3 regions of the Arthrobacter sp. MMS24-T111 genome follow, and region 3 is predicted to be linked to each of the others. Evidence: riboswitches for the same ligand, from Rfam matches in the RefSeq annotation. Region 3 holds a riboswitch; each other region holds the start of a gene.

Region 1 (7,567 bases), 2.0 Mb from region 3:
TGGTGCTTCATCAACCAGCACCAGCCGGGTACGGAAACGACATTCTGGTCGGCCATGAAGACCCGGTTGCCGGGCAGCCGCAAGGGCCTGCGCATGAAAGGGCCGGCTGCCGCCGACTACATCGTGTCCTCGTATCCCGAGCTGGTCTAGGACACAAGAAGCCGCGGGGGATTCCCAGTCCCTGCCTGGCCATGACGTAAATGCTGTGGCACCCACCGTGCCGCAGCATTTTTCATGCCCGGGCCATAGGGGCCCGGTGGGGATGCGGCCTAAGTGGGAATGATCCGGAACAGGAACCTGGTGCGGACCATCACCCACAGCAGGGCCAGCACCACGGCGTACGCCACGGTGTTGAGGAAGATACTCTCCTGCTGGAGCGCGGGGATATTGGCCACGACGGCGATCAGCACCACATGCATGATGAAGACATAGAGGGTTGCGCGGCCGAGCGGGATCAGGAACCAGCCCAGGGCCCGCTCAACCGGCTTCCAGTAGGCGCTGAGGAACGCATACGCCGCCACCACCAGGAAGACGACATTGAGCAGGCGGCCCGGGGCCAGGTACGTCCGGCCAAAGAGGGCGTCATACATGGCCCGGTAGGTGGCGTCCGGCATCAGCGCCAGCCGGACGTCGTAGTTGTTGGCCAAGTAGGGGTTTCCCCAGGAGAGGAAAGCCAAGGCGAATGCGGCCACCGTACAGGCTGCCACCACCCAGGCATGGGCCGACAACCACGCGATAATGCTCCGCCGGTGGTATCCCACCACCAGCCCCAGCACGAACAGCACCTGCCACACCAGCAGCGGAAACGAGTCCTCGAACTGGGACGGCAGGATCCGGAACCTGGTTCCGGCGCCGACGGCGTACACCGCCAGCGACGCCACCAGGACCCACACGGCCTTTCCGCGGTTCAGCAGCGCCAGGATCAGGGGGCTGACCAGGAGAAGAACCACGTACAGCCCCATGACGTTGAACTGCCAGGGCCCGAACTGCAGCAGCAGGATGGCCGGCAGGACCTGGGGCGGCACCGGGAACTGGAACAGCGATGACATCCCGGCGTAGAGGTCGTACGTCCGGCCGGCACCGTTATGCCCGGCCCCGCCCGTCCCCTGGTCCACGAACGTGGTCAGTGCCTCGGTGTGGAAGAACGGAAGCTGCGCAATGAGGAAGACGCCAATCAGCACCGACAGGGCGGTCACATAGAGCTTCCCCGCCCGGCGGGAGGTGAGGTCCACAACCTTGCCGAAGTCTTCCCTGGCCTTCGGCCCGTAGACCATGCCCACCACCAGGCCGGAAAACAGCACAAAGAGTTCGGCACCGGAAACGAAGCCCACGGCCTCCTGGGTGAGCAGCTGGAACAGCGAGACCAGGCCCAGGTGGTTGACCACCACGAAGACAATGGCCATCCCGCGCAGCAAATCCACGCGCGAGTCCCTGTTTCCCGGGTCCTGGTAGCTCCACGCGGTGGCGGCGTTGACCCGGCGTGGAATCTGCCACAGCGCCGCCAGGAGGATGGCCATCGCCACGGCAACGGTCCAGACCGCTGCCCCGGACAGCGTGTTGGCCCGGACATACGATCCGTCCGCAACCACGTCGGTGACCGGCCCGGTGACCACGGCGGAGGACTTCAGCCGGTCCAGCGCGGCTTTGGCGATGGCGGGATTTCCGGTGAGCAGCCAGTCGATGCTGGCCACGCCGGTATCCCTGGTGCTGGTGCGCTCGTCCCACACCACCGCTGCCGTCCTGGCGAAAGCCGGCGAGGTGGCGGTACCCACCACCTGGTCCCACCAGGCCGGCTTGATATCCGCCTCCGGCGGTCCGCCGGCAGCAGGGCTGTAGAACGCCGATGTCTGGAGCAGGAATGGCTTCTTGCGGGCCTCCGCATAGGCATTGTAGAAGTCCTCGCCGCCCGAGCCGGTCAGCATCTCCTGGAGTTCACCGGCACGCGGCACGGTGTTGACGGCAGCCCCACCGGCGGTGTCGTCATGGTAGGCGGTCAGGCCCACCCAGTCCACGGCGTCGTCCCCCGGATAGTAGGGGGCGTAGGCGGCATCGGAGCCGTTCCAGGCGCCGTCGCCATTGGTGTCGAGGAGGGCGAAGCCGTCACTTCCCGGCGGCGGGGCATTCCGGTTCCGGTCAAAGGGGTAGTCCTTGCCCAGGTACGGCGCCCAGACCATGGCGGCCCGGCCGCCGTCGTCCTTCCTGACCGCTGCCGCGACCGCCTTGAAGGCTTCCCGGTAGGCGCCCGGCTGCTGCCCCCAGGGCACCCAACTCGAGTTCATGTCCGGGGCAAACCGGACCAACAGCCGGCCCTTGAACCCGGAGGTCAGGTCGCGGACCTTGCCGGCGAAGGCTTCCGCTTCGGAGGCGCCGATCTGGTCCAGCGGCACGGTGGGCTTCACGGTGAGCATGGCGTGGGCGCCCTTGGCCGCGGCCTGCTGCAGGAAGCCCTCAATGTTGTTCCGGTCCGAGTCGCGGAACGGAAGAGCGATGTCGTGGCCAAACACTGCCGGGCTCGCCCCCAGCCGGTCGGAGAATCCGGCGGCGGTATCCTCACCCCATTCAAGGACGGCACCCAGCCAGGGCTTGCCCTGGTCCGGTACCGCGGAGGCCGCCTGCGCGGCACCGGCGGGCGCCAGCAGCGCCAGAAGCACGACGACGGCGGCGGCCAGGAAAGCCCCGAGGAAACGATGACGGGCACGACGACGGCCGGCCTGGCGGTGCGATATTGCTGCTCGCATGCTGGCAAGACCCCCCGGTACTCCCACTGTGACGGCAGGGCGGCGCCCCGGTAGAAAACTTTATCGGTCCCGCGGCCCCGCCGGGTTCCCGTGACGCGGTGGTCGCGGGCTCTCAATTACGGAACATGACGACGGCGGCCGTGCGGCTTGGCGGCGCAGGTGTTACGTTTTTGGGGAGTAATGAGTACCGGTGTCAAGCCCTGACTGGCCGGTCGGCAACCCTCCTCTCGCGGCGGGGTGCCTCAGGTGAATACTTGGCATATCGACCGATTCGAGCTGCAAGCGTGAAAGAAGGAGATCCGTCGTGTCTGACGCACCCGCCCCTGACGAAAAATTGTCCTACCGCCTGATTACAGGCCCGGACGACCGCTCCTTCTGTGAGCGGATCTCGGCTGCGCTTGCGGACGGTTATGTCCTGCACGGCAGCCCGGCGGCCACTTTCAACGGCAGCAGCGTCATCGTGGCCCAGGCCGTTGTCCTCCCGGCCGCCATCGCGTCGGCAGACGCCGCGGTGGCCACGGCCGTTGACGACCTGGAAGGCGAGTTCGACGGCGAGGGCCACGCATGAGCTACGCGGGAGACCTGACGCCGCAGGAAGCCTGGGCCAAGCTGGAGCAGGGCGCCATCCTGGTGGACGTCCGCACCGAGGGCGAATGGGCCCACATCGGCATTCCGGACACCAAGGCAACGGACAACGATCCGCTCTTCATCCAGTGGACCTTCCCCGGCGGCATCCCCAACCCCGATTTCGTGAAGGACCTCAAGGAGCAGGCGCCCGAGGACCCCGGCGCGGAGCTGGTGTTCCTGTGCCGCTCGGGCCAGCGATCCATCGCCGCGGCCGTGGCGGCCACCCAGGCCGGCTTCACTTCCTACAACGTCCTGGAGGGCTTCGAGGGGGAACCTGACCGCTACGGCGAACGGACCGTCAACGGCTGGAAGAACCGCGGCCTGCCCACCAACCTCGGAAAGAACTAAGTGACCTTCAATCAAGACGCCCCCGGCTGGAACCCCGACACCCAGGCTGTCCGCGGCGGGCTGGACCGCACCAACTTCCAGGAAACCTCAGAGGCCATCTTCCTGAATTCCGGGTTCGTCTACGAATCCGCGGCCGCGGCCGAACGCGCCTTCACCGGCGAGGACGAGCGCTTCGTGTACTCGCGCTACGGCAACCCGTCCGTGGCCACCTTCCAGGAACGGCTCAGGCTGTTGGAAGGCACCGAGGCCTGCTTCGCGACGGCGTCGGGCATGTCCGCGGTGTTCACCGCTTTGGGCGCGCTGCTCGCCGCCGGTGACCGGGTGGTGGCCGCCCGGTCACTGTTCGGGTCGTGCTTCGTGATCCTGAACGAGATCCTGCCGCGGTGGGGCGTGGAAACGGTCTTCGTCGACGGCCCGGACCTGGACCAGTGGCGCGAGGCCCTGTCCAAGCCCACCACCGCCGTCTTCTTCGAATCCCCGTCCAACCCGATGCAGGAAATCGTGGACATCGCGGCGGTGAGCGAACTGGCCCATGCCGCCGGCGCCAAGGTAGTTGCGGACAACGTCTTCGCCACTCCCCTGCTGCAGCGCTGCGGGGACCTCGGCGCGGACGTCATCGTGTACTCCGGCACCAAGCACATCGACGGGCAGGGCCGGGTCCTGGGCGGCGCCATCCTTGGCACCAAGGAGTTCATCGACGGCCCGGTCAAGCAGCTGATGCGCCACACCGGTCCGGCGCTTTCGGCGTTCAACGCCTGGGTCCTAACCAAGGGCCTGGAAACCATGAGCCTGCGCGTCCGGCACTCCTCGACCACCGCCCTGCGGCTCGCCGAGTGGCTCGAGGAGCAGCCTGCCGTGAGCTGGGTGAAGTACCCGCTGCTGAAATCGCACCCGCAGTATGAGCTGGCGGCGAAGCAGATGAGCGCCGGCGGCACGGTCCTCACCCTTGAGCTGGCGCCCTCGGGCGGGCGCTCCGGCAAGGAGGCCGCCTTCGCCCTGTTGGACGGCCTGCGGATCATCGACATCTCCAACAACCTCGGCGATTCGAAGTCCCTGATCACACACCCCGCCACCACAACGCACCGCGCCATGGGGCCGGAGGGGCGGGCCGCCATTGGCTTGAGCGACGGCGTGGTCAGGCTGTCCGTGGGGCTCGAGGACGCGGACGACCTCATCCGCGACCTGGAACAGGCGCTGAAGCAGATCTAAGGCGTCAGGCCTGGCGGACCCGCAGGAGTTCCGGAGTGTCTTCCACGTCGGAAAGATCCAGGGCGCCGCGCATGGTGACGTCAACGGCGTGCCGGACCACTGCCCCGAAACCCATATCCTCGGGAGGCGGTCCGGCCAGCGCCCTGTCGCGGGCCCGGCGCTGTTCGGCGGCCCCTGTCCCGCGGGCGATGATGTGCTCCACGCCCTGCCGGGCCAAGGCCAGTTCGCCCTGTTCCTGCAGGACAGGTGCCAGGTAGTCCACCAGGGAACGGGCTACGTCCGCGGCCGGGGCCGGGCGGAAGTTCCCGAAGTCCAGGAGCTCGCCGCTGAGTCCCGAACTGCTGGCCTGCCAGGAGGCCATCCGCAGCAGGACAGTGGGCACGGGCGCCGGGTCCACGCCCTCGCGCCATTCCCTGCCGGCTGATTCCACCAGGGCGCGGACCAGCACGGCGATCAAGGCTGCATCCTCGGCGCGGAGGCAGACATCGGCCACCCGCACCTCAACCGTCGGGTGGTTCCGGGAGAGCCGCGCGTCGAAATACAGCATCCCCTCATCGAGCATCACGCCGGTGTCCAGCAGCCGGGTGACCACCCTCCGGTACGCGGGGTACGTCCCGTAGATCGCGGCCGGACCGGACGTCGGCCACCGGTTCCAGGCCTGGGTGCGGTAGCTTTCGAAACCGGTGGGGACGCCGTTCCAGTACGGCGAGTTGGCGCTCAACGCCGTCAGGACCGCCAGCTTGTCGCGGATCCGGTCCAGGACCGCCACGCCCTCTTCCGGTGATTCGATGTAGGTGTGCACGTGGAATCCGCAGGTCAGCTGCTCCTGCGCCGTGAGGCCAAAGCGCTCCAGCATCCTGGCGTAGCGCGGGTCCGGCGTGGTGTGGCTGGTGGATGCCAGCGGCGACGTGGCCAGCGCAGCCACCCTGGCGCCGTGTTTGGCCGCCGCTTGGTTGGCCATGGCGCGGCCGGCCCTGATCTGCTCGAGCAGGGCCCCGGAATCCAGGCAGGGCTTGGTCTGCGTCTCGATCTGCTCAAGCTTCAGCTCGGCACTGAGGCCCATCTCGTCGTCGTGATCCGCCTGCTTCCCGGAGTGGTGGAGGTCCGGGTCCACCGGGAGATCGTCCGCGGCCACACGGTGGCCTGCGAGGAGGGCGTCCGCCAGGGCAAGCGGCTCCCCGGACTCCGGATCAACAATCAGGAGTTCTTCCTCGACGCCGAAAGTACGCATACGAACATTCTGCGTCAGGGACCGGAAATTCCGGGCGCCGCTGGTCATCATGACGAAGCATGAACGCCTAGTCCTGGAAGTACTCCACCTTGGCGCCGATGGTGTTCAGGCGCTCCGCCAGGTCCTCATAGCCGCGTTCAATCACGTAGATGTTGCGCAGCTCGGAGACGCCCCGCGCGGCGAGCATGGCCAGAAGCAGGCAGGCGGCGGGCCGGAGTGCCGGCGGGCAGCCCACTTCGGCGGCACGCCACTTGGTGGGTCCGTTGACGTAGATCCGGTGCGGGTCCAGCAGCTGCACCTGCGCACCGAGCCGGTTCAGCTCCGTCAGGTAGATGGCCCGGTTTTCGTAGACCCAGTCGTGGATCATCGTCTGCCCGTGGGCGTTCGCGGCGATCACGGCAAAGAAGGGGAGGTTGTCGATGTTCAGCCCGGGGAACGGCATGGGGTGGATCTTGTCCTCGGGGGCGCGCAGCTCCGACGGCTTGGTGGTCACGTCCACCAGCCTGGTGCGGCCGTTGCGGGCCATGTATTCGCCGGAGATTTCGAGCTTCTGCCCCATCTGGCCCAGGGTGGCCAACTCGATTTCCATGAATTCGATGGGTACCCGGCGGACCGTGACCTCGGAGTTGGTGACGATGCCGGCCGTAATCAGGCTCATTGCCTCGATGGGGTCCTCGGACGGGAAATACTCGATCTCGGCGTCGATCACGGGCCGGCCGGTGATCCGCAGCGTGGTGGTTCCCACGCCATCGATGGCCACCCCGAGCATCTGCAGGTAAAAGCACAGGTCCTGCACCATGTAGTTGGGGCTGGCGTTGCGGATCACGGTTGTTCCCGGCCGGTGGGCCGCCGCCATGATCGCATTCTCGGTAACGGTGTCCCCCCGTTCGGTGAGGACAAACGAACGGTCCCGGGTGTCCGCGGGAGGCGCCTGGACCGTGTAGAAACCTGCGGTGGCTTCCACCGAGAGCCCGAATTCGCGCAGCGCCTGCATGTGGGGTTCCACCGTGCGGGTCCCGAGGTCGCAGCCGCCGGCGTAGGGCAGCCGGTACTCCCGTGACTCGTCCAGGAGGGGGCCCAGCAGCATGATGACGCTGCGGGTGCGCCGGGCCGCGTCCACGTCCATCCCTTCCAGGTCCAGGACGGCCGGGCGGCGCAGGCGGAGATCCGTGTCGTTGAGCCAGGTGCATTCCACGCCGATGCTGGTCAGCACTTCGACGATACGGTTGACTTCTTCGATCCGGGCCAGGCGGCGCAACACGGTGGTGCCCCGGTTGATCAGGCTGGCGCACAGCAGCGCCACGCCGGCGTTCTTGCTGCTGTTGACGTCCACCGCACCGGAGAGGGTACGGCCGCCCTCCACCCGCAGGTGCGTCATCCTGGGTTTACCCACGTTGACGATGCTCCGGTCGAA
Region 2 (7,567 bases), 1.2 Mb from region 3:
AGTTGCCGGAAGGGCGCCTGCGAGGAGAAGGTGCCAGGGTCTACCGGGGCTCCTGCGATGTAGTAGCCGAAGGTGTCGGCGATGAGTTGGACGGTGCCGGCGGAGTTGTTGGTCAGTGCGATGGTTCCGTCGGCGGCGACGGGGGTGATGACCAGGTTGGGGGTGGTTTGGTCGGGGTTGAAGTTGAGGTTGGAGGTTCCGGGGGTGGGGGTGCCGCCGGCGTGGACGGTGATGTTGCCGAAGCTGGTGGGGGAGGTGGCGGTGACGTTGACGGCGACGGCGGAGACTCCGGTGGTGGGGATGCCGCCGCGGCCGGTGACGGGGACGCGGATGGTGTCTCCGGGTGCTACGGGGCCGCTGATGCCGCCGGTGCCGTAGCGGGTGTCCAGTTGCCGGAAGGGCGCCTGCGAGGAGAAGGTGCCAGGGTCTACCGGGGCTCCTGCGATGTAGTAGCCGAAGGTGTCGGCGATGAGTTGGACGGTGCCGGCGGAGTTGTTGGTCAGGGCGATGGTTCCGTCGGCGGCGATGGGGGTGATGACCAGGTTGGGGGTGGTTTGGTCGGGGTTGAAGTTGAGGTTGGAGGTTCCGGGGGTGGGGGTGCCGCCGGCGTGGACGGTGATGTTGCCGAAGCTGGTGGGGGAGGTGGCGGTGACGTTGACGGCGACGGCGGAGACTCCGGTGGTGGGGATGCCGCCGCGGCCGGTGACGGGGACGCGGATGGTGTCTCCGGGTGCTACGGGGCCGCTGATGCCGCCGGTGCCGTAGCGGGTGTCCAGTTGCCTGAACGGCGCCTGCGACGAGAACGCCCCGGGCAGGCTTGGGCTGGCAGGCACGTGCAGCAGTTTGTTTGGCGTTCCGGCGCCGGCACCGGCGATGGTTCCCGGAACAGCCGCCGAGAGGACGGTGTCCGTGACCTGCGCAGGGGTGAAGAGCGGGTGCTGGGAGAGGATGAGGGCTGCCACGCCGGCAACGTGCGGTGAAGCCATGGAGGTCCCGCTCAGCGATGCCGTGGCCGTCGACGACGTGTTCCAGGTGGAGGTAATGCCCACCCCCGGGGCGTAAAGGTCCACGCACTGGCCGTAGTTGGAAAACGATGCCTGGTGGTCCGAGGAGTCGCTTGCGGCTACCGTCAGTGCGGACGGGACCCGGGCGGGGGAGGACGTGCAGGCATCCGTGGCCGAGTTTCCGGCCGCGACGACGACGGAAATACCGTCGTTGACGACGTTCTGGACCGCAGTGTCAAGGAGGGTGCTGCCCGGTCCGCCAAGGCTCATGTTCACCACGGCCGGAGTTCCTGCGGCATGGTCCCCGGCAATCCAGTCGAGTCCGGCGATGATGTCCGAATAGTAGCCGGACCCGTCGCAGGCCAAGGTCCGCACAGGCACGATCGTGGCGGATTTGGCCACGCCGTAGACGGTTCCGGCGATGATCCCCGAAACATGGGTGCCGTGTCCGTTGCAGTCACTTGTTCCGCCGCCGTCGGACAGTGCCGTCCATCCCGCGGCAACCCGTCCGCCGAAATCGACATTGGAGGCGAGGACTCCGGTGTCAACCACATAGGCACGGACACCGAGGCCGGAAGCGTTATACGTGTAGGCGCCGGACAGTGGCAACGCCTGCTGGTCCAGCCGGTCAAGACCCCAGGGGGCGGGTTTTTCCGTGGCGGAAATCGTCGATACCGCGTCGGGTTCCACGGCGGTTGCCTTGCCGGACCGCAGCAGTGCGGCGGCTTGCGCCGCCGTGGCTTTGATCGCTGCTCCGTGCAGGGCCTTGCTGAACGTGTGGTCGACGGCGACCCCTTGGGAACGAAGGTCGCGCGCCGCCGTTGGGACGTCGGTTCCCGCCGGGAACTGGACCAGGTAGCGGCCGTTCGGGCTGTCGGGAGCGGCCGCGGGCGCGGCGGGCGCGGTGGGTGCCGCTGCCGGCGCCGAGGCTTGCGCCGGTGCTCCGCTTGAGCAGAGGGCGACGACGGACAACAGTGCGGCGCCAACGGCCAGGCGCAAAGACTGGGGCAACGGAATCGGATTCCTTTTGTGCTTAGTAGGGGGTGCCTCTATGGTTTTCGTCAAGCGGCTGAGGGTTGCCGGGGTTCGTAGAAGGTGCTGTCCCTGAGCATGGCGTAGAGGGTGTCGCAGCGGCGGCGGGCGAGGGCGATGAGAGCCTGATTGTGGCGTTTGCCTTCTGCTCGTTTCCGGTCGTAGTAGGCCCTCGACAGCGGATCCTTCAAGGCCGCGAAGGCGGAGAGGAACAGGGCTCTTTTGAGAATCTTGTTTCCCTTCCGGGATGGGTGGTCACCGCGGATGGAAGACCCTGATCGCCAGGTCACCGGGGCCAGGCCTGCGTAGGAAGCCAGGTGCCCTGCGGAGGCGAAGTCCTTCCCGACGATCTCGGTGAGGATCCGTGCTGCGGTCCTGACGCCGACCGCCGGGAGCGACGTCAGGACCGGGTGAAGAGGGTGGGCCTCCACGAGGGCTTCAACCTGGGCGAAAACGGTGTCCCGCGATTCGCGGATATCGGCGAGCATCCGCGCCAGTTGGGGCAGCACGATGGTCGCAGCGTTCGTTCCGACCACTGTCACCGTTTGCTGGTCCAGGGCCTCGATGATCTCGCCGGCAAGACGTTCACCCATCCTGGGTGCGAGCTTCTTGAGCCGGTTCCCGATCCTGCGCCGGCCGGCATGGCGGAGGGCTTCGGGGGTCGGCCAGGTCCGCAGCAGATCCAACACGGCAGGGTGGTCCAGGCGCGGGCCGAGGACACGCTCCAGTGCCGGATGGATCTGGGTCAGGAGGCCTCGGATCCGGTTCGATGTCGCGGTGGCCTGTTTGGCCAGGTCGTCGTCGAAGCCGCAGAGCATGGTCAGTTCGGCGAGTTGTTCGTCGGCGATCTGGATGGATCGCAGTGTGTGGGGCATGGTCCGGGCCGCTGCGGCGATGATGAACGCGTCCCTTGCGTCGGTTTTCGCTTCGCCGGGGTGCAGGTCCGCGATCCGGCGCATCGCCAGCCCGGGAAGGTATCCGACGGTGACACCGGCGGCCTGGGCGACCGCGACCGGCAACGCACCGATCGTCGCGGGCTGGTCAACCACGAGCAGGATCCTGCCGTGGTTGTCCAGCGACGCCAGTATTTCGCGCAGCCTGAGCTCGTCGTTGGGTAAAGCCTTGTCGAAGAGCTTCTTCCCGGCCCGGTCCACGGCAACGGCGTGGTGCTCGCCCTTGCCGACGTCCAAGCCGATGAAGACATCAATGCTTTCGTGGTTTCCGATCACCTGTACCTCCCAGTCGCAGCAGCTGATACCTGTGCTGGGCTGTCCTCGGTGTCAGAGCCCGGCATCCACGTTACGCACGACGATCCCAAACTGTCCTGCCTCTATTAGCGGTCTCTCCGGCACCTACCGGACCCCGGTGACAACACCCCCCGGATCATTGACGACTGGGGGCGGCAATCATGCCGGGGCCGGCAGGCCAGCACACCCTCATCCTGCAACAGGAACGGGCTACGAAAAAGGTAACGGGGCGACCGGATAACGACGTCCGGCTTCCAAGGTATCCGGGGCGGCACGGCTGGCAGCCAAACCTCGGGCGATCCTTCGCATTATTTGTGGAACCTTGGAAAACCTCCGCATGGGACTGCTCCCGCGCCCGGATCCGTCCCCCGCCCGTCAGCTGCCACCCTCGCGGGCCGCGCGGCGCGCACGCCGCGGCAAGACCATGTTCGTCACAATGCTGTCCCGGCCGGAGCGATCTTCCTACACTGGGCGCAGGTCATGAGTGCCAGCGCCAAGCCCCGGCTCGCTGGCCGGCAACCCTCCATCCGCGGTGGGGTGCCCCGGGTGAGGACCAGGCTGTCCGGCAATTGCCGGAAGCAAGCGCGGCCCGTGGTGCTCCCAGCATGCCGGGCCCATGTCATAGGAGACTGAGATGTCCAACGGATGGTCCTTCGAAACCCGCCAGATCCATGCCGGCCAGGAGCCTGACAGCGCCACCGGAGCCCGGGCCCTGCCCATCTACCAGACCACGTCCTTCGTGTTCCCGAGCGCCGAGAGCGCAGCCAACCGTTTTGCCCTGGCTGAACTGGCGCCGATCTACACCCGCATCGGCAACCCCACCCAGGACGCGGTGGAGCAGCGGATCGCCAGCCTCGAAGGTGGCCTGGCGGCTTTGCTGCTGAGCTCGGGGCAGGCTGCGGAGACCTTCGCCGTCCTGAATATCGCCGAGGCCGGGGACCACATCGTGGCCAGCCCCAGCCTGTACGGCGGAACGTACAACCTGTTCGCCCACACCTTGAAGAAGTTCGGCATCGCGGTCACCTTCGTGGAAGATCCGGACAACCTGGAACAGTGGCGCAACGCGGTGCGGCCCAACACCAAACTGTTCTTTGGCGAGGTGGTCTCCAACCCGCGCCAGGACGTCCTGGACATCGAAGGCATCTCCCAGGTTGCCCACGACGCCGGCGTTCCCCTGATCGTGGACAACACCCTGTCCACGCCCTACCTGATCCGGCCGCTGGAGTGGGGTGCGGACATCGTGATCCACTCCGCCACCAAATACCTGGGCGGCCATGGCTCGGCCATTGCCGGCGTCATCGTCGACTCCGGCAAGTTCGATTTCGGCAAGGACCCCGGCCGGTTCCCCGGTTTCAACACCCCGGATCCCACCTACAACGGGCTGGTCTACGCCCGGGATCTTGGCGAGGGCGGCGCACTGGGCGCCAACCTTTCCTACATCCTCAAAGCCCGTGTCCAGTTGTTGCGCGACCTCGGCTCGGCGGTTTCGCCCTTCAACGCCTTCCTGATTTCGCAGGGCCTGGAAACGCTGAGCCTGCGGGTGGAACGGCACGTTTCCAACGCCACGGAGGTGGCGCGCTGGCTGGAGGGAAGGGCCGACGTCGAATCGGTCGCCTACGCGGGGCTGCCGTCCAGCCCCTGGTACGAACGGGGCCGCAAGTACGGGCCCAAGGGGACCGGCGCCGTCGTCGCCTTCAACCTGGCAGGGGGTGCGGAGGCGGGCAAGCGCTTCGTCGACGCCCTGGAACTGCACTCCCACGTGGCCAACATCGGTGACGTCCGCTCGCTTGTCATCCACCCGGCGTCGACCACCCACAGCCAGCTCTCGCCCGAGCAGCAGGTGGTGGCCGGGGTCAATCCGGGGCTGGTCCGCTTGTCGGTGGGCCTGGAGCACATCGACGACATCCTGGCCGACCTGGAGGCCGGTTTCCGCGCGGCCAAGGGCGGCGCCGACGCCTGACCGCCGGCACGCTGGAGCGCTGCCGGCCGGCAGCGCCGGAAAGTCACAACCAGTCACACTCTTGGCCTGGACCGGGGGGTGTTTCGTACACTCGAACCAGGTCATGAGTGCCAGTGACAGCCCCGGCTTGCTGGCCGGCAACCCTCCTTCCGCGGTGGGGTGCCCCGGGTGAAGACCTGGCCTGCCGGTCAAATGACGGCAGGCAAGCGCGTAGAAGAGGTCTTGCCATGACGGTTACCGTCGCCCGTACCACCATTCCCGAACACGGAGTTGTCCGCTACGCCTCCATTGGAGGACTCGAGCTCGAAGGCGGCGGCTACCTGCCGGATGTGACCTTGGCGTACGAGACCTGGGGCACGCTGAACGCGGACGGCAGCAACGCCATCCTGATCGAGCATGCCCTGACGGGCAGCACCCACGTGACCCGGGGCGACACCGACGAAGAGGGCTGGTGGGAACAGCTGGCCGGTCCCGGGGCTCCCGTTGATACGGACCGGTTCTTCGTGGTGTCCATCAACATCGTGGGCGGTTGTTACGGATCCACGGGCCCGTCCTCGGCCGCTCCCAACGGAGCACCCTGGGGCTCCCGCTTCCCCTTGGTCACCCTGCGGGACAGCACGGTGGCCGAGGCCCGGCTGGCGGACCAGCTGGGCATCGGGAGCTGGTACGCCGTCCTTGGCGGCTCCATGGGCGGTGCCCGCGCCCTGGAATGGGCGGTGACCTACCCCGACCGGGTGCAGCGCTGCGCCGTCATCTCGGTCGGCGCTGCCAGCACGGCTGAACAGATCGCCTTCGCCCAGGCCCAGACACTGGCCATCCGCCAGGATCCGAACTTCAACGGCGGCGACTACTACGGCGGCCCGTGTCCGGAAGACGGACTGGCACTTGCACGGCGGATTGCCCACATCACCTACCGGTCCGCCGCGGAACTGGAAGGACGCTTCGGCCGGGAACCCCAGGCCCCCGAGTCGCCGCTGCACGGCGGACTGCTGGCAAACCGCGGACGGTACCAGGTGGAAAGCTACCTGGACCACCAGGGCAGGAAGCTCGTCCGCCGGTTCGACGCCAACAGCTACATCGCCCTCACCGAGGCATTGATGAGCCACGATATCTGCCGTGGCCGCGGGCCGCTGGCCGAGACCCTGGCATCCGCCACCGCCCGGTTCTTCGTTGCCGCCGTGGACTCCGACCGGCTCTACTTCCCGTCCCAGTCCCGCGAATTGGCCCAGGCCCTGCCCGGTGATGTTGACGTGCACATAATCACGGCACCGATAGGCCATGACGGCTTCCTGACCGAGATCGGACAGCTGGGGCACCAGCTCCGGACGACGTTCCTGGTCTAACCGCGCCCGCCGTATCCCGGCCGCGGGCCGCTGACCCACAGCGGCGCTTCCGGTGCACGCTGCCGTGGACGCCGCGGCGCCGCAGTGCATCAGGCCCGGAGCAGAAGTACGGCATGATCGTGTCATGAAAGCCGCCGTCCTGTATTCGACCGTTCCCACCGCCGGACAGGCATCGGGAAACCCCACCTACGCTGACGCGAAGCCATTGGTCGTTCAGGAGCTGGACCAAGCACAGCCGCGTGCCGGTGAGCTTGGGATCGACATCACCTATTCGAGCCTGTGCCATTCGGACCTGTCCGTGGTGGACGGCTCCAGGGTCCGGCCGCTTCCGATGGCATTGGGCCACGAAGCGGTGGGACGGGTGGTGTCCGTGGGCGACGGGGTGGCCGATGTGTCCGTGGGAGACCACGTGGTCCTCGTTTTCGTGCCCAGTTGCGGCCACTGCCGTGCCTGCCGGGCCGGGAGGCCCGCGCTTTGCCACCGCGCAGCGGAGGTCAACGGCTCCGGTGACCTGCTGCACGGGCCGGCCTTGCTGCGCACGCCGGCGGGGGAGCGCATCAACCACCATTTGGGCGTCTCGGCGTTCGCGGATTACGCCGTGGTGGCGCGGGAATCGGCAGTGGTGATTGACGACGACGTCCCGGACACCGTCGCGGCGATGTTTGGTTGCGCTGTGCTCACCGGAATGGGAGCCGTGCTCAACACGGCGTCCGTCCGTCCGGGTCAGTCCGTGGCAGTCTTCGGCCTCGGCGCAGTAGGCTTGTCGGCCGTCATGGCGGCCCGCCTCGCCGGGGCCGCCGCAGTGATTGCCATCGACCCCAATCCGGGCAAGCACCCCTTGGCCCTGGACGCCGGTGCCACGGCGGTGGGAACGCCTGCGGATGCGCCCCGCCTTGTTGCCGAGGCTGCCGGTGACGGGGTGGATGTTGCCGTCGAAGCAGTCGGCTCGGCCGGCGTGATCGCAACTTGCCTTGATCTGGT
Region 3 (7,567 bases):
GTGACATTGCCCTCAAGCCCGGTAAATTCGCGCCCCACCACCGGCTTGTGGCCCGGGCGGTACACATCGCCGGCGTGCATGATCCTGGAAAGCCTGTGCACCCAGGGTACCGAGGTATCCAGCTGGTTCCAGATGAGTCCGAGCGTTCCGTGCGGGCGCAGGACGCGGGCGAGTTCGGTGCTCGCGGGCAGCGCGTCGCACCAGTGCCAGGCCTGGGCCACGGTGACGACGTCGAAGGAGGCTTCGGCCAGTCCGGTCGCCTCCGCGGTTCCCGCCATGGCCGTGGCAGCAGGGCAGTGCGCCGCGAGTTGGGCGAGCATGTCGGTGGAAGGATCGACGGCGGTTACCTCCAGGCCAAGCTCCAGCAGCAGGGCCGTGAACTTCCCGGTACCGGCCCCTACGTCGAGTGCGTCGCGGGCCTGCGCCGGGACCAGCCACCGGGCTGATTCCACGGGGTAGCCCGGCCTGACGCGCTGGTAGTGCCGTCCGCCGTCCCGGAAACTGCCGCCAAGTTCCCGCCGGCGCCCGTGATCAAGCTTGGGGCCACACCGAACCACGCGTGGACTCCTTCAATTCCGACTGTTGATGCCCCTCGAATTTACCGCACCGCCTCGAAAATGTGCTGGGGGACCATGGGCGGGAAGTGCCCACTAGTCGTCGATACAGGGGGCCGCGCCGGCCGTGCCCGGGGTGTTGGGTGCCCAGTGCGGGTAGGTGCGGGAATCGTTGGCCGGCACCCAGCGGCCTGCGTCAACCACGTAGTCCCAACCCAGACCGCTGCTGCGCAGTGTGCGGATGCCGGCAAGGAGGCGTTCGGCATCCTCCAGCCGGGATCCGACGCCGAAGCTCGCCCGGAGTGATCCGTTGGGCAGGCCCAGGCGCTTCAGCAGCGGGTGGGCGCAGAAGCGTCCGTCGCGCAGGCCCACGCCGTGCTCCGCCGAGAGATAGGCGGCCACCAGCCCGGCGTCGTAGCCTGCAACCGAGAAATTGACCACGCCGATGGTGTCCGTTTCCGGATTGGTGTCCTTGAAGATCTGGTGGACGGTGACGCCGTCGATGCCCTGGAGGCCCTCCACCAGGAAGGAGCGGATGGCGGATTCGTGGGCGTGCCACCGGGCCTGGTCCAGCCCGGCGATCACCTGGGTGGCACGGGCCAGGGTGGCTGCGCCTAGCACGTTGGGTGAGCCGCCCTCGTGGCGGGCCGGGCCGGTGGCCCAGCTGACGCCGTCGAGCCTTGCTTCCTTGACGGCACCGCCCCCGGCCAGGTGGGGGACACCGGCGTCCAGCCAGTCCGCACGTCCTACCAGGACGCCTGCGCCGAAGGGTGCGTAGAGCTTGTGTCCGGAGAAGGCGAGATAGTCGACGTCGTCCGCGCTGATGTCCACCCGGCGGTGGGGCGCAAGCTGGGCGGCATCCACCACGATCCGTGCGCCGTACTGGTGCGCCAGTGTAGCCAAGGCCCGGATGGGGAGGATCTCGCCGGTGACGTTGGAGGCGCCGGTGACGGCCAGCAGGCTGACCCCGCCCTGCTCCAGTTCAGCGCGGACTGCCTCCAGTGTGCCGCTGATGGTGTCCGCGGCGACGATGCTGCGGTGCGGGACGCCCTGCCAGGGCAGGAGGTTGGCGTGGTGTTCGATGTCCAGGTACAAGACGTCCCCGGCGGGGCGGCCGCCGGCCAGCGGCAGGCAGCCGGCCAGCAGGTTCAGGGAGTCGGTGGTGTTGCGGGTGAAGATGACCGAATCGTCGGGGCGCCCTCCCACGAAGTCACGGACAATGTTGCGTGCGTTTTCGTACACGGACGTGCTGATCTGGGATGCGTACCCGGCGCCCCGGTGGACACTGGCGTAATACGGGAGGATCTCGTTCAGGTACGCGGACACCACTGACAGAGCCGGGGCGGAGGCGCCGTAGTCGAGGTTTGCGTAGCGAACGTGGCCGCCGGAGATCAGCGGCGCCTGGATCTCTGCGCCGGTGACCGCGGCGAGGGGACGGCCGGCGATGGCCTGGCGCGGATCCGGCGCGGCGGCGTTGGCGGTGGCGGACTGGGGGGAGACGGTGGCAGTTGTCACAGAGACCTCACTTGGATACAGGACTCCGGCATAGTGGAATCCGCGCTTGCCGTATCCGCTCCGGACCGGCCTGGTCGTCACCCGGGGCACCCCACCGCGAATGGAGGGTTGCCGGCCAGCAAACCGGGGTTTTGCGCTGGCACTCGTGACCTGGATAAAAGCGTAGAACATGGAATGGGCAGGACTAAAGCCGCAGCAATTGTTAAGGCTTTTGTTACGTCCTGCCGAAGAAACGGCCGCGGACGCCCCGCAAAGGAGGCGTCCGGCGTCGTATTATTCGATTATCTTGCCGCTAGGGCGACTGCTGGAGCAGGTCGTCGAGGTCCGGGTTCAGCCGGTGCAGTACCTCTGAATGCAGGATCGAGTTCGTTGCCAGGGCATTGCCGCCGAACGGGCCGTCCTCGCCTTCGAGGGACGTGAAGCGGCCGCCGGCCTCCACCACGATCGGCACCAGGGCGGCCATGTCGTACAAATTCAGTTCGGGTTCGCAGGCGATGTCCACCGAGCCCTCGGCCACCATGCAGTAGGACCAGAAGTCCCCGTACGCCCGGGTCCGCCACACGTCCTCCGTCAGGCCCAGGAAGTCGTCAAGGTTTCCGCGTTCCTTCCAGCCACCCAGGCTGGAATAGGAGAGGGAGGCGTCGGCCAGGTTGGACACGTTGGAGACCCGAAGCCGGGTGGCGGCGGCCAGGGACCTGCCCATGTACGCCCCCATGCCTTTGGCAGCCCACCAGCGCTTGCCCAGTGCCGGTGCGCTGACGACGCCCACCACCGGTTCGCCCTCGTCCACCAGGGCGATCAGCGTGGCCCAGACCGGGACGCCACGGACGAAGTTCTTGGTCCCGTCGATGGGATCGATGATCCAGCGCCGTGAGCCGTGGCCGGTGCTGCCGAATTCCTCACCCAGGACGGCATCGCGGGGCCGGGAGCGGGAGAGCTGGCCACGGATGGCCTCCTCGGCCGCCTTGTCGGCGTCGGTGACCGGCGTCAGGTCCGGCTTGGTCTCGACGTGGAGGTCCAGGGCCTTGAACCGGCTCATCGTCTGGTCGTCCACGGAGTCGGCCAGGACGTGGGCCAGGCGCAGGTCATCGTTGTAACTCGAAGCGGGTTGGATCATGGTTCCAAACTACCGTCTGCGGGCGTTTCTGCCGGGAGAACGCGTCAGTTGACGCTGCCAAGCTCCTTCGTTTCCTGTGCTTCCATCCTTGGATCGGCACCGAGCAGCCGCCGCAGGGACGCCAGGCGGGCGGCGCCGGTGGGGCCGGCGTGTCCGCCATCCACCCACTCGTCCAGCCCGCAGTTGACCGCCGTTGCCGTGTGCTTGCAGCCGCGTTCGCAGTTTTCGATGCCGGGGGAGAGATCCGGGAACGAGCGCAGGATCCTGTCCGGATCCACATGCGCCAGGCCAAAGGACCGGATCCCCGGGGTGTCGATGATCCAGCTGCCGGGCGGCGCGTCCGCCAGCCGAAGTGCCAGCGCGGACGACGACGTGTGCCGGCCGCGCCCGGTGACGGCGTTGACGCCGCCGGTGGCGCGCTCGGCACCCGTCAGTGCGTTCACCATAGTGGATTTGCCCACCCCGGAATGCCCCAGCATCACGGTGACGGTACCGTCGAGGTGCGCGCGGAGGGCGGCCACCGCGGCGCTGTCCAGCCGGGCCGAGAGGCCGTCGTCGGACCGCGCGTCGATCCCGGAGGCCTGTGCGTCGGCGGTCTTGCTGATGATGACCGGGAAGTCCAGGTGCGTGTAATTGGAGAGGAGCTCGGCGGGGTCCTTGACGTCGGCCTTGGTCACCAGCAGGATCGGCGCAATCCCGGCATCGTAGGCCGCCACCAGGGCGCGGTCGATGAAGCCGGTGCGTGGCTCGGGGTTGGCAGCCGCCACGACGATGACCAGCTGGTCCGCGTTGGCCACCACGGCTCGCTCCACGGGGTCGGTATCGTCGGCGCTGCGGCGAAGGAGCGTGCGGCGGTCCTGGATTTTCACCAGGCGTGCCAGTGTGTCCGGGGCTCCGGAGACATCCCCCACCAGGGAGACGAAGTCGCCGGCCACCACGGGATTGCGGCGAAGCTCGCGGGCCCGCGCGGCAATGACCACGCGCTCATTGTCCGAGTCCTCACCCACCACTGCGGTGTACCGGCCACGGTCCACCGTGATGATCCGGCCGGTCACAGCGTCATCGTGGCTGGGGCGGTCTTTGGTGCGGGGTCTGGAGCCTTTCTTGCTCGGGCGGATCCTGACGTCCGATTCGTCCCAGGAATCAGTGCTCCGCGCCACTGCCGCGCCCTTCCGGTCCGGCAGCGGACGTGCCCTCCTGGGCCAGCATGCCTGCCCACAGCTGTGGGAAGTCGGGCATGGTCTTGGCTGTGGTGGCAATATCCTCCACCTGGACGCCCGGTACTGCCAGTCCCAGGATTGCCCCGGCCGTGGCCATCCGGTGGTCTGCGTAGCTGTGCACGACGCCGGCGTGCAGCCGGGCGGGGCGGATGAGCAGTCCGTCCGGGGTTTCCTCGGCGTCCCCGCCGAGCCGGTTGATCTCTGCCACCAGGGCGGCCAGCCTGTCGGTTTCGTGTCCTCGCAGGTGCGCGATCCCGGTGAGCCGGGAGGGCTCCGAGGCCAAGGCACACAACGCGGCGACGGTGGGGGCGAGTTCGCTGGTGTCCGCGAAGTCGCCACCTTTGATCTCCGGACCGCCGGTGACGGTCAGGACGCCGCCGGCCAACGTGACCGTGGCACCCATGCTGGTGAGGATGTTGCGCCACAGGTCGCCCACCTGCTGGGTTTCCGCCGGCCAGTTGGGGATCCGCACGGTTCCCCGCGAGGCGAGGGCCGCCGCCAGGAACGGGCCCGCGTTGGAAAGGTCCTGTTCGATCCGCTGGTCGAAGGCACGGATCGGTCCGGGCGCCACCACCCAGTGGTTGGGCACGGAATCGTCCACGGACACGCCTGCGCCGCGCAGGACCGCGACCGTCATGTTGATGTGGTCCAGGCTTGGTACAGGTTTGCCCACATGCTCAAGATGCAGGCCGTCGTCGAACCGTGCCCCCACGAGCAGGAGGGCGGAGACAAACTGGGACGAAGCGCTGGCATCAATCACCAGGTGGCCGCCCCGGACGGAGCCTGTGCCCGCCACGACGAACGGGAGGGACGACGGGGCGCTGCCGTCTTCGGCTGAGACAGCCACACCCAGGGCCTTGAGGGCCTCGATGATGGTCCCCATCGGACGCTTGCGTGCGTGCGGGTCGCCGTCGAACACGCTGGCCCCGTTGCGGAGCGCCGCAAGCGGCGGGACGAACCGCATCACCGTGCCGGCCAGCCCGCAGTCGATCCTGGCCTCCGTCACCGGCGCGGACGCGGGCAACGGGACCACTTCGAGGTCAGGACCGAAGGTTCCGTCGCCCGGGACCTCCGTGATCGTGGCGCCAAGCTGCCGCAGCGCATCGATCATCAGCGCGGAATCCCTGGAATGCAGGGGCGCCCGCAACCGGGACGGCCCATCCGCCAATGCCGCCAGAACGAGGTACCTGTTGGTCAGGGACTTCGAGCCAGGCACCGTGACGGTGGCATTGACGGGCCGGGAAGCGAAAGGCGCGTCCCAGTGCTGGACAGGTGTTCCGGCGGCGTCCCGGGCGGCAGTTGCTGCGGTCATTCGTGCTTAGGCTCCCGTGGCGTGGTCGACGGCGCGGCGGACAGCCTTGTCCGCCTTGTGCAGCTTCTTGTTCGTGGTCTTGCGCGCGTCGGCGGCCAGGTGCGAGGCGTTCCGGCGGGCACCTGCGGCAAGGTGTTCGGCGCGCCAGGCCAGCCCCGGCTTTCCTGCGGTGTCCACCGAAGCGAGCAGCGCACCGCCGCTGAGGGACAGGTTCTTGAGCAGTTGGTTCCGGCGGGTCTCGCGCCCTTCCTTGCTGCTGATGTCCGCGCTGCGCCACTCAACGAACGTGTTGAGCAGGGAAACCACCGTCAGCAGCGACGCGGAGAGCCTGGAGAACTTTCCAAGGCCGAACAGGACGCCGGCGCCCACCTGGGTACCGCCGATAACACGGGCGAGGGTCTTCTCGCTGGCCTGGAAGGGAAGCGAGGCGGCGGCCTTGCGCAGCAGCGGTGAGAGCTGCTGCGCGGTGTCGTCGGAGTTCTTGAGCTTATCCAGTCCGGCAATGACAAAACTGGAGGCGAGCATGGGCCGTGCGAGCGTGCGGACAAAGGACATGGATTTCCTCCTGGATGGACGAACCGCGGAACGCGGCGGAGTCGGTCCTAGTCTTGCACTTTTGGGGAATATTTGCCTGCGGGAAGGGGTTATGGCTGACGGGTCACTGACATGCGGCCCGATGATCATTCACCCGATACAGAGCGGAGTTGGCCCTTGGGGAAGGTGTTGGACGGAACGAGGCCTGCGGGTCCGGTGGCAGTGGAAGCACTGGCTGCCGATCCCCTGGAGTACGGCACGCCCCGGGCAGGGCGCCTGACAGTAGACTTGAAGGCAATGAGCACCCTGGATCCGGCCGTCGCGGCCATGTATGAGGCTTCACCTGGCGCAGCGAACGGCTCGGCACCGGCCCCGCCGGCATCTGCCGCGCCGGCGGAGGAGGTTGGTCCGGCCGCAGGACCGGAAACCGAGGACGCCGCCCTGGACGTTGCCGCGGAGACCGTCGAGGACCGCCGCCTGCGCTTCGAACGGGACGCCATGCAGTACGTCGACCAGCTGTACTCCGCTGCGATGCGCATGGCACGGAACCCCTCAGATGCCGAGGATTTGGTCCAGGAGGCCTACACCAAGGCATTTTCGGCGTTCCACCAGTACAAGCCGGGCACGAACCTCAAAGCGTGGCTGTACCGGATCCTGACCAACACCTACATCAACCTCTACCGCAAGAGGCAGCGCGAGCCGCTTCAGTCCAATTCGGACACGATCGAGGACTGGCAGCTGGCCCGGGCGGAGTCCCATACGTCGAGCGGACTACGGTCGGCCGAGGCCGAGGCGTTGGACCACCTCCCGGATTCGGACGTCAAACGGGCGCTCCAGGACATTCCGGAGGAATTCAGGTTGGCGGTATACTTCGCCGACGTCGAGGGCTACGCCTACAAGGAAATCTCAGACATCATGAACACGCCCATCGGCACCGTGATGTCCCGGCTTCACCGCGGCCGGAGAATGTTGCGGGACATGCTCGCGGAGTACGCCGCCGAGCGCGGATTCAAAACAGCCGCTGATGCATCGGATGCGGCAGGAAGCAAATCACAGGAGAACAGGAAATGAGCGACTGCCAGGGATTGGGCGATTGCGACGACACACGGATGCAACGCATCTATGAGTATCTTGATGGGGCATTGACCCGCGAGGACCTTACTGAAATCAAGAACCACCTTGACGACTGCCCCGAGTGCGCGCAGCAGTATGACCTTGAGTGCGTGATCCGCAACATGGTCAAGCGCTCCTGCACAGAGTCCGCTCCGGACAACCTGAAGAACGCCATCCTGGACCGGATTCACGCCATCCGTCC

What was found. Region 3 has a riboswitch for S-adenosylmethionine ahead of ACX5I6_RS12440 (aminotransferase class V-fold PLP-dependent enzyme). Riboswitches for the same ligand answer to the same signal wherever they lie in the genome.
Region 1: it holds a riboswitch for S-adenosylmethionine, as region 3 does, so the genes downstream of both, ACX5I6_RS03185 (DUF1737 domain-containing protein) here and ACX5I6_RS12440 (aminotransferase class V-fold PLP-dependent enzyme) in region 3, are expected to answer to the same signal.
Region 2: it holds a riboswitch for S-adenosylmethionine, as region 3 does, so the genes downstream of both, ACX5I6_RS18205 (bifunctional o-acetylhomoserine/o-acetylserine sulfhydrylase) here and ACX5I6_RS12440 (aminotransferase class V-fold PLP-dependent enzyme) in region 3, are expected to answer to the same signal.

What each region holds. Positions count from the first base shown of each region.
Region 1 covers NZ_JBTZRO010000001.1:697,327-704,893, forward strand. Annotated here, with positions in the region: gene ACX5I6_RS03175 (hypothetical protein) at 1-150, shown strand, start outside; gene opgC (OpgC domain-containing protein) at 270-2,738, opposite strand; SAM riboswitch class IV at 2,915-3,029, shown strand; gene ACX5I6_RS03185 (DUF1737 domain-containing protein) at 3,043-3,306, shown strand; gene ACX5I6_RS03190 (rhodanese-like domain-containing protein) at 3,303-3,713, shown strand; gene ACX5I6_RS03195 (O-succinylhomoserine sulfhydrylase) at 3,714-4,922, shown strand; gene ACX5I6_RS03200 (glutamate--cysteine ligase 2) at 4,927-6,153, opposite strand; gene ACX5I6_RS03205 (UDP-N-acetylglucosamine 1-carboxyvinyltransferase) at 6,221-7,567, opposite strand, start outside.
Region 2 covers NZ_JBTZRO010000001.1:3,873,316-3,880,882, reverse strand. Annotated here, with positions in the region: gene ACX5I6_RS18215 (S8 family peptidase) at 1-2,015, opposite strand, end outside; partial or broken gene ACX5I6_RS18210 (IS110 family RNA-guided transposase) at 2,066-3,330, opposite strand; SAM riboswitch class IV at 3,760-3,874, shown strand; gene ACX5I6_RS18205 (bifunctional o-acetylhomoserine/o-acetylserine sulfhydrylase) at 3,918-5,243, shown strand; SAM riboswitch class IV at 5,343-5,458, shown strand; gene metX (homoserine O-acetyltransferase MetX) at 5,471-6,586, shown strand; gene ACX5I6_RS18195 (zinc-dependent alcohol dehydrogenase family protein) at 6,711-7,567, shown strand, end outside.
Region 3 covers NZ_JBTZRO010000001.1:2,651,251-2,658,817, forward strand. Annotated here, with positions in the region: gene ACX5I6_RS12435 (class I SAM-dependent methyltransferase) at 1-557, opposite strand, end outside; gene ACX5I6_RS12440 (aminotransferase class V-fold PLP-dependent enzyme) at 651-2,069, opposite strand; SAM riboswitch class IV at 2,107-2,220, opposite strand; gene hisN (histidinol-phosphatase) at 2,362-3,186, opposite strand; gene rsgA (ribosome small subunit-dependent GTPase A) at 3,231-4,346, opposite strand; gene aroA (3-phosphoshikimate 1-carboxyvinyltransferase) at 4,330-5,718, opposite strand; gene ACX5I6_RS12460 (DoxX family protein) at 5,725-6,273, opposite strand; gene ACX5I6_RS12465 (sigma-70 family RNA polymerase sigma factor) at 6,550-7,323, shown strand; gene rsrA (mycothiol system anti-sigma-R factor) at 7,320-7,567, shown strand, end outside.